3 linked regions of the Siphonobacter curvatus genome follow. The protein of the gene in region 1 interacts with the protein of each later gene in a pairwise test. Links are inferred from orthologs where the notes say so. Each region holds a gene or a part of one and is shown on either strand. Other genes may lie near its edges. The genes, in order: C5O19_RS01180, ung and C5O19_RS23765.

Region 1 (3,031 bases):
CCCCATTGAAATGCTTCCGGGCAAACTCGTTGACAGCGACATCCCCCACCGAGCGGAAAGAAAGTTTGACTTCCCGATCGCGTTCGATCAGCAGCACGGCCATCACGACGTTTTCAATGGAAAGAATATAGTTTACAACCCCTTCCGTATCGCCGGTCTGCGAATTGAAGCGTTTCAGCTCCTCGGCCGTCAAAGCCACGTAAGCCGCCCGATACGCGGGAAGTACATTCAATTTCTGGGAGAGTACATACCCCAGGAATTGCATACGGCCCAGTGAGTTATTATCAAAAATGAGCCGGTGGATCCGGTTGGTATTTACCCCTAGTTCAATCAGCTCGGCCGCCATACGGTGCACGGCAGGATTAGTACTGGGGTGGCGGAAAGAACCGGTATCCGTCATCAGGCCCGCATACAGACATTCACCGATCGCTACATCAAGCAGTTCTTTACCACCGAGTTCGTTGATAAGCTGATAGATGAGCTGAGCGGTGGCCGCTGCCGTGGGTTCAGAAATAACAATCGAAGCAAAATCTTCGGGGTGATGATGATGATCAATCATCACCTTGGGCAGGGGTGAATTCCGAATGATCGCTTCCAAATCATGTAGGCGAGCCAGAGCATTAAAATCCAGGCAGAAAATGACGTCAGCCGCGGCAACGGTCTGAGCAGCCAAAGCTACAGTTCGCTGGCTAAACTCAATGACGTCTTCGTTGCCCGGCATCCAAGCCAGAAAACGAGGAGCTTCGGATGGCGTAATAACCCGGACGGTATGGCCTTTCTTACGTAAGTAACCAGCCCAGCCCAGCGAAGATCCTAAAGCATCAGCATCTGGATTATAATGAGTAGTGATTACTACCCGTTGCGGCGTTTCAACCAGCCTTTTCAAGGCTTCTAACGCGTGTGGATTCAGACTCAAATCGCTCATTTTTTCTTAGTAATCCTACTGCGGCACAGGGATTATGTGACTTTTCTGGGTTAATGCAACTCCTCTGTTCGCTCCCGTATTCGACCAATCTCTTCCAGGTAAAAACCTAAATATTTGAAATTCAGAAATTTATCAACGAATAAATTCAAGGATAATTTTTACGAGCGGGCAAAGTTATTGAAAAACAGGGCAAAAACCTTTGCATTTGTGTACGGCTTGTCCTTTCGGTAAAAATGTATCCCTAAATTGCGGGCAGAATTTCGGTACACTGCCGGTTCTATTCATTCGTATATCCTGACTTATCGCTGGATTTCAGCAGATTAGTCCATTCATCCCAATCTAAATTCTTTAACTTTTAACGAATCTATGGCAAGCAACCGCACATTTACGATGATCAAGCCCGATGCCACCGCAGACGGTCATACGGGAGCAATCATCAAACTCATTGAAGAGGCTGGCTTTCGCATTGTAGCTTTGAAGAAAACCCTGCTAACGCAGCACCGGGCCGGTGAATTTTACGCCGTTCACGCTGAACGCCCCTTCTACAAAGATCTTTGTGCCTACATGTCTTCTGGTCCTATCGTCCCAATGATCCTGGAGAAAGAAAATGCAGTAGCCGATTTTCGTAAGTTGATTGGAGCAACCAATCCGGCCAATGCCGAAGAGGGAACCATTCGGAAGCTGTTTGCAAAGTCCATGGAAGCGAATGCCATCCACGGTTCTGATTCGGATGAAAACGCGGCCATCGAATCTAATTTCTTCTTCGCAACTACGGAGCAGTATTAATAAAAGTGATTAGCAAAAGAGGTTTGAAAGTTGTTTTCAAACCTCTTTTGCTTTAGTATTCGGACCTAACCCATTTCCTATGAACGAATTTGCCCTCTACCTACAGCTCGGTTACGAACATATTACTGACCCTAACGGGTACGATCATATTATTTTCATCATCGCTTTATGTGCGATTTATCGGCTTCGCGACTGGCGACGCGTGCTGATTCTAGTTACGGCTTTTACACTCGGTCACAGCGTCACCCTGGCTTTGGCCACGCTTCAATATATTCAATACCGTACGGATGTGATTGAGTTTCTGATTCCGGTAACGATCCTTTTCACGGCTATCACCAATCTATTTCAAAAGAGTCGTACGGACAGTATCTTAACTCCTGACCCACCCGTGAATGCTACCCCCCGTTATTTGATGGCCCTGTTTTTCGGTCTCATCCACGGGATGGGCTTTTCTAACTTCCTACGTAGTTTGCTGGGAAAAGAAGCATCGATTGTCAAACCACTACTGGCCTTTAATTTGGGGCTAGAACTGGGTCAGTTACTAATCGTCCTCATTATTTTAACAATTGCGTGGGTACTCATTGACCTATTCCGAGTCAAGAAACACGACTGGAAATTAGTGATTTCAGGTGCCGTAGCGGGTATTGCGATTATTCTAATCAAAGAGTCGGACTATTGGAAAGAGCTAATGGGTTAGGAAGTCATCATTCACGAAATAGCCCATTGATGGGACGATCAATGGGCTATACTGCAAAATTTTAGTTGCTGGCACGGTAGCGTAAATTAGTAGCCTTTGTAGTTCAACACCGTTAGTACGGTCTTCCAAATGATCTTAAACTCTAACCCTACGGTCCAATTTTTAATGTAATACAAATCATACATTAATTTATGGCGGGCATCTTTTGCTCCAGCACCGTAAGGGTACATGACCTGAGCATAACCCGTAATACCGGGCTTAATGATGTGACGGCTTGAATAGTGTGGGATCACCTCTTCAAAACTTTCCGTAAAAATCCGCCGTTCGGGACGAGGGCCTACTAACGAGATTTCACCCCGGAAAACGCTTAGCAATTGGGGGAGTTCGTCTATACGCGTAGCCCGCATAAAAGCTCCGTACTTGAATACACGTTTGTCCTTTTTGCTGGAAAATTGGGCTCCCGCCGCTTCAGCATCCAAACGCATTGAACGAAACTTAATACAGTAAAATTCCTCTTGGTTGAGTCCTACCCGACTTTGCCGGTAGAAAATGGGACCGGGTGATTCTTGAGCAATACGCACCCGACTTAGTAACCACAAAGGACTGGAAACTGCCAGTAACAC
Region 2 (3,113 bases), 3.3 Mb from region 1 along the record:
AGGGCAGGTTATTTTTCACGAAGGCAATCGCCCGTTCGGTCTGTTTTGTGTATTCGACGGAAAAGTAAAAATCAGCCGACTGAATTCGGAGGGTAAGGAGCAGATCATTCGCCTGGCCAAGTCGGGTGATACACTGGGCTACCGTTCATTGATCGAAAACACCAAGTACACGGCCTCGGCGGTAGCTCTGGACGATACGCAGGCCTGTTTTTTGCCCGCTACGGACTTTAATTCTCTGATCGATTCGAATGTGAAAGTGGCCAATGATCTGATGAAAATGCTGGCGAAAGCCCTGGGGGAGTCGCAGGAACGGATGATTCACATGGCGATGAAGCCCGTACGCGAACGTCTGGCCGAAGCACTCTTACTACTCAAAGCGACGTATCATAAAACCGAGCTAGCGGATCTATTCAGTATTGCCATTTCCCGGGAGGATCTGGCGGCGATTGTGGGTACGGCCAAGGAAACGGTGATCCGCTTTTTGTCTGAATTCAAGGAGGAAGGAATCGTAAGTTCACACGGTAGTACCATTACGATTTTAAAGCCCGATCGTCTGTTGAAAATCAGTCAGTTGTACGATTAGGAGTGCGAAAGCCACTAAATCACATCACTGAAACCACTGATTTTTATCATTTCAAACGAGGCTGATTTCCAGCAACTTCGCCTTACCATTGAGCTTAACTTCCCGGTTGGGAAAAGCCAGACGAAGAACCATGCTACTAGATACGGAGAAATTATTACTGGCTCGGGGTACGGAGTTGTACGCCCACAAAGGCGAATATCTGTACCGGAAAGAACAGCTTGCTGAGTTTGTTTTTTATCTCAAGGACGGATCGGTCGAAATTTTACCCGAAAATGGGAAAGAAAACCATCGCCTCCAGAGCCGCTGTTTTTTAGGATTACACGAAGCTTTGCTGAATGTGGAGCATCAGGCTTCCGTAAAGGTGAATGACGAATCCATTTTGCTGGTGTTTGACAAACAGGAAATCGAGCACTTTATGGAGGAACATCGGATGGCCCGTCGCTACTTCATGATCAAGCTATGCGATCAGATGGATTTACTACAGAAGAGCTATGAATAAAAAGCTTTGCGAAAGAAGGAGCGGCGTCCCGCACAGTAAAGATAGGTAGCGTTAAATCGATCCAAACCCTTCACACCAAACGTTGATACAGCCTAAAAAACGTATCGGTTGATAGGCGTGATAAGCGGATACCCACATGAATAAAGCCCGCTCGTACCAGCGTACCAGCGGGCCCAGTAAAAGCCTAAGAAAGCAACGTATTAATCCCCACCTTACCAATCAATTTCCGGTAATCCCTTACTATGAAGGTAGGTATTGGTTTGGCTGAAATGTTTGCAGCCAAACCAGCCTCCATAGTTGGCCGACATCGGCGAAGGGTGTTTCGCTTTCAGAATTAAATGTTTATCGGGCGAAATAACGGCTCCTTTTTTCTGAGCATAAGCTCCCCAAAGTAGAAATACCAGATTTTCTTTTTCTTCGGATAAAATCCGGATAACCGCATCGGTGAAAGTTTCCCAGCCTTTGCCCTGGTGCGAACCTGCCTGTCCTTCACGTACGGTGAGGGTCGAGTTGAGCAGCAATACGCCCTGATCGGCCCAGCGGGTGAGATCACCGGACTTGGGTATGGGCTTGCCTAAATCGTCTTTGATTTCCTTGAATATATTAACTAGCGAAGGCGGAGTCCGAATTCCTTCATTAACGGAAAACGCCATCCCATTCGCCTGATTAGGGCCGTGGTAAGGGTCCTGACCCAAAATGACCACTTTAGTATCCTCGAACGAACAATGATTAAACGCGTTAAACATCAGCTTGCCCGGTGGATAAACCCGTTGGGTGGCATACTCATTTTTGATAAAGGATACTAAGTCACCGAAATACGGTTTTTCGAATTCCGGTTGTAAATACGGTTTCCACGATTCGGCAATTTGAACGTTCATACGGCAGTTAATTAGAGAAGTCGAAGCCAGGATATTCCACGCATGAGCAAGAATACCCCGGGATTAAAAAATATAAAAATCAATTCCAGGATTTGCCCCGTATCTTGCTGACGGTTAATTTCGATTTGATTAGCTTTTAGCAGTTTCGTCAAACAAGGACACGATTATGGTAACGGCCATCACGGAAGGCATCAAAGTTAGTGTGATTACGGAATTCATTTCCGATCATTCCAATGCTTCCCTGCAGCATTTTGTATTTACGTATCGCGTGCGTATCGAAAACCAGTCGGATCATACGATTCGGTTGCGTCGCCGCCATTGGTTCATTTACGACTCCAATGGCGTAACCCGCGAAGTAGAAGGGGAGGGCGTTATTGGCCAGCAACCTATACTCGAACCCGGCCAGGTGCACGAGTACGTATCCGGTAGTAACCTGCAAACCACCATGGGCAAAATGGCGGGTAGTTACTTGATGGAACGAATGTACGATGGTCGCGAGTTTCTGGTTCAGATTCCAGAGTTCTTGCTGATTGTACCCTACAAGCTCAACTAATCTTTACGAATAGTTCGTTTTACGATTATATCCACTTTTAATTGAAGCTTTGAGCGAAGGGAAATCTGGATGCGATAAGCAAGAACCATTTTGATTGCTTCTTACCTTCGGTACCTGTTTACCGCCGGAAACGAACATGGATTACATTCCCCGTTCGTTTTCGATTTATATACCCAAGTCATTCGTTCCCGGGAAAAGCAGCCGGTCTTTGAAGAGATTGAACGCATTCGTGCGGCCATGAAAGCTTGTACGGATGAAATTGAAATTGTAGACTACGGTGCTGGCTCCCGCCGCACGAATGCTCCAAGGCGTAAAATCTCGACCATTGCCAAGAATGCTCAGAAAACGCCCAAATTTTCTCAGTTACTGTATCGCCTCATTGCTCACTTTCAACCCAAAATCATTTTTGATCTGGGAACGTCATTGGGCATTACGACTTTATACGAGGCTAAAGCCGCCCCGAAAAGCAAGATTTATAGTTTTGAGGGTTGCCCAGAAACCGCCCGGGTAGCTGCTAGTAATTTACATTCTGCTCCGCAGGTAAGTATTGTAACGGGTAATCTGGATGAAACGCTGAAGGCTCAGGTCGAACAAGTTTCC
Region 3 (3,051 bases), on another replicon or contig:
ATTCACCGTTCAGTACATTGGTACAATCGACGACAGCTCACAAGACCCTGGTAGCGTAACCCGACGGTACGTAGAAGATGCGGTGAATAATTTATTACAGGGAAAGCCCGTGATGTTAAACGTAACCAGACCCGTAGGCTGTGCCATTCAGTGGAAGGAAGCATAGGTAAACAAACCAACAAAAAGGCTCGCGACAAGCATCGCGAGCCTTTTTGTTGGAGCAAGAAATCAGAAAGCTTACAGGCGAATACCAAAGTTTACGGCACTTACCTGAGGCCCTTTGCCCGCTTCAAATACCTTATTCAAATCATATTCGGCGAATACCGTGCCTACACAACGGAAGCCTACGCTCATCCCTACGCCGTAACGGAAGTTATTCACAAAGTAGCGACCATGATCGCGGTCTTTGCTGCCCGACTGGGTTTTGGTTTTGGTATAGCTATCGAGTCGCATACCGGCATAGCCGCCTAAGCTAATGTGGCTCACGGCTCCTTTGCGGAATACGACCGTAGGCATAACGGGAATATTCAGATACGCGACGGTAAGTTTACTTTTAGCCAGGGGTACGTCAGAGTCCGTGAAAGCAACTTGTCCACCCGTAGTACTAATCACCCGGTTTCCTTCGAGCATAAAGTTATTCCAGCTTACTTCCAGACCCGTCTTCAACGCTAGGGCGGTCTTGGGTCCACTCACAATCCGGAAGCGGTGCATAGCACCCAGCGAAACAAAGCGGCTACCTAAGGGACGAAGCTCGTAACCATTGGTCGTTTGAGCATTTTTTCCGGCAAAGGTGTTGAGGCCTAGTGAAATTTCTAAGTCGCTTTTGTGAGCAGGTATCCAAGGTTTAGTCGTCGTGACGGGTAAAGTATCCGTACTGATTTGAGCAAAGGCGGATAAAGCAGCAGTAGATAAAGCGACAGTAGCGAAGGCAATCAATGAACGTTTCATGGCTATACAAGAATTAAGAGGTTCGTCAGTTGTTGGAAAGGAATCCGTATTTTCGAATTCAAAAAACAGATGAACGCCGCGAGCAGAAGGTGACGAAAACCCGTATGAAAGGAATTTTTTATGGAGGAAGGGTGAAAACAGCGGATGAATTCTAAAACGTAGCAATGACGAAAGCAGAAATACGACGGGAATTCCGGCAACGCCGACAGAAGCTGAGTGAAGCTGACCTACTTATCCACACTCGAGCGTTATCCAACGAGTTAATTCAATCGGATTTATTGAGAAATAGTAAGATTATACACGCCTTTTTGCCCATTCGTCGACAGAAGGAAGTGGACAACTATGTAGTTATTCACAATTTGCGTGAAAGTTATCCACATATCCACATTGCTGTTTCTCGATCCGACGCTCAGGCCCGTGAGATGGAGCACTATCGATATACGGATCAGACCGAAATCCTTGAAAATGAGTGGGGTATTCCGGAGCCCGTACCACAATTAGGGTTAAAAATTGCTCCTGAAGAACTGGATGCCGTATTAGTACCGCTCTTGGCTTTTGATCGACGAGGGTATCGAGTAGGGTATGGGATGGGCTTTTACGATCGTTTTCTGGCCCAGTGCCGACCAGATGTACTGAAAATAGGCCTTTCTTTCTTTGAACCGGTGGAAAGCATTATTGATGTGGATAACTTTGATATTCCCCTGACGGCTTGCGTTACGCCAAAGGGTATTTGGAGGTTTGAGCGAAGTAGAGAACTTTTATAAGTTGAGGTTCGTCAAAAGAAAAATAAAAAAATAAGGCTTCTGTTTTTTCAGTCTGTAAGAAACCCCTTACTTTGCGGCCAATTCGACAATTCGTCACAGTGAACACTAAGAAAATTAAATAGAACATTCGGAGTGAGCGGGGCCTCGACCCTCGTTTGCCAGAATTGTTTTGTCGGTTTTCTTCCCTTCACGGTGACGAATTTTTTTATGCCCATACCTCAACGCTGGCACGAAAATGGTTGTTGAGAATGAGCGGATTATAGACTCAGAATTCATTTTTCACCCTAATTTCTTTTTTACAAAACAATGAAAGTCGCTGTTGTTGGAGCCACCGGTCTTGTAGGTGGTGAGATGCTGAAAGTACTGGAAGAACGTAACTTCCCCATCACCGAACTCATCCCGGTCGCTTCCGAGCGGTCTGTTGGTAAAAAGGTGACCTTCAAGGGACAAGAATATACCGTAGTAAGTTTTGAGGACGCCATCGCTGCCAAGCCTGCCATTGCTATTTTTTCGGCGGGTGGTAGTACGTCATTGGAACTGGCTCCCAAGTTTGCCGAAGCTGGAATTTTCGTTATTGACAACTCTTCAGCCTGGCGGATGGACCCTACCAAAAAACTGGTAGTACCGGAGATCAACGCTCACACGCTGACGAAAGAAGATAAAATCATTGCCAATCCCAACTGCTCAACGATTCAGATGGTGGTGGTATTGAACCCCCTGCACCAGCAGTACAAAATCAAACGAGTAGTCGTTTCGACCTACCAGTCTGTTACGGGTACGGGTAAAGCTGCGGTAGATCAGTTGTTTGCCGAGCGTAAAGGCGATGACAGCGTGAAAAAAGTATATCCGCACCCCATCGACCTGAACGTACTGCCGCACATCGACGTATTCCTGGATAACGGTTATACGAAAGAAGAGATGAAGATGGTAAATGAAACCAAGAAAATCATGGGAGACGACTCCATCGCAGTAACGGCTACGACGGTACGTATTCCTACGATTGGCGGTCACTCGGAAGCCGTAAACATCGAGTTCGAAAACGATTTCGATCTGGAAGAAGTACGGGCTATCCTGGAAAAAGCTCCGGGCGTAGTCGTACAGGACGATCCGAAAAACCAGATTTACCCTATGCCGCTCACCGCTCACGGAAAAGACGATACCTTCGTGGGTCGTATCCGTCGGGATGAGTCGCAACCCAACACGCTCAACTTGTGGATTGTCGCTGACAACCTGCGGAAAGGTGCGGCTACGAACGCTGTTCAGATCGCTGAGTATCTGAATACGAACGAATTAGTATAACGTTTAAATTCGGATTATCAAACCCTGAAGGAATTCAGTG

What was found.
Region 2: the proteins of C5O19_RS01180 (region 1) and ung interact in binary tests that used the Escherichia coli proteins (3 or more experiments, as listed by UniProt). The link is inferred for Siphonobacter curvatus from one-to-one orthologs.
Region 3: the proteins of C5O19_RS01180 (region 1) and C5O19_RS23765 interact in binary tests that used the Escherichia coli proteins (3 or more experiments, as listed by UniProt). The link is inferred for Siphonobacter curvatus from one-to-one orthologs.

What each region holds. Positions count from the first base shown.
Region 1 is NZ_PTRA01000001.1:289,167-292,197, reverse strand. What follows is about bases 131-3,001. They hold C5O19_RS01180 (nucleoside-diphosphate kinase), read left to right. Parts: upstream 131-1,291; coding sequence 1,292-1,711; downstream 1,712-3,001. Other genes in these bases: C5O19_RS01170 (sugar transferase), read right to left, coding at 2,495-3,001; C5O19_RS01175 (HupE/UreJ family protein), read left to right, coding at 1,791-2,408; C5O19_RS01185 (DHH family phosphoesterase), read right to left, coding at 131-925. Also shown: more of C5O19_RS01185, read right to left, coding at 1-130; more of C5O19_RS01170, read right to left, coding at 3,002-3,031. UniProt on the Escherichia coli protein: Major role in the synthesis of nucleoside triphosphates other than ATP. The ATP gamma phosphate is transferred to the NDP beta phosphate via a ping-pong mechanism, using a phosphorylated active-site intermediate.
Region 2 is NZ_PTRA01000001.1:3,592,021-3,595,133, reverse strand. The notes cover bases 128-3,080. They hold ung (uracil-DNA glycosylase), read right to left. Parts: upstream 1,961-3,080; coding sequence 1,295-1,960; downstream 128-1,294. Other genes in these bases: C5O19_RS14835 (O-methyltransferase), read left to right, coding at 2,604-3,080; apaG (Co2+/Mg2+ efflux protein ApaG), read left to right, coding at 2,127-2,513; C5O19_RS14850 (cyclic nucleotide-binding domain-containing protein), read left to right, coding at 714-1,082; C5O19_RS14855 (Crp/Fnr family transcriptional regulator), read left to right, coding at 128-583. Outside these bases: more of C5O19_RS14855, read left to right, coding at 1-127; more of C5O19_RS14835, read left to right, coding at 3,081-3,113. UniProt on the Escherichia coli protein: Excises uracil residues from the DNA which can arise as a result of misincorporation of dUMP residues by DNA polymerase or due to deamination of cytosine.
Region 3 is NZ_PTRA01000008.1:29,199-32,249, reverse strand. Bases 22-2,912 are described here. They hold C5O19_RS23765 (5-formyltetrahydrofolate cyclo-ligase), read left to right. Parts: upstream 22-1,112; coding sequence 1,113-1,712; downstream 1,713-2,912. Other genes in these bases: C5O19_RS23760 (aspartate-semialdehyde dehydrogenase), read left to right, coding at 2,019-2,912; C5O19_RS23770 (outer membrane beta-barrel protein), read right to left, coding at 238-948; C5O19_RS23775 (thioredoxin family protein), read left to right, coding at 22-166. In the rest of the region: more of C5O19_RS23775, read left to right, coding at 1-21; more of C5O19_RS23760, read left to right, coding at 2,913-3,011. UniProt on the Escherichia coli protein: Involved in the removal of 5-formyltetrahydrofolate.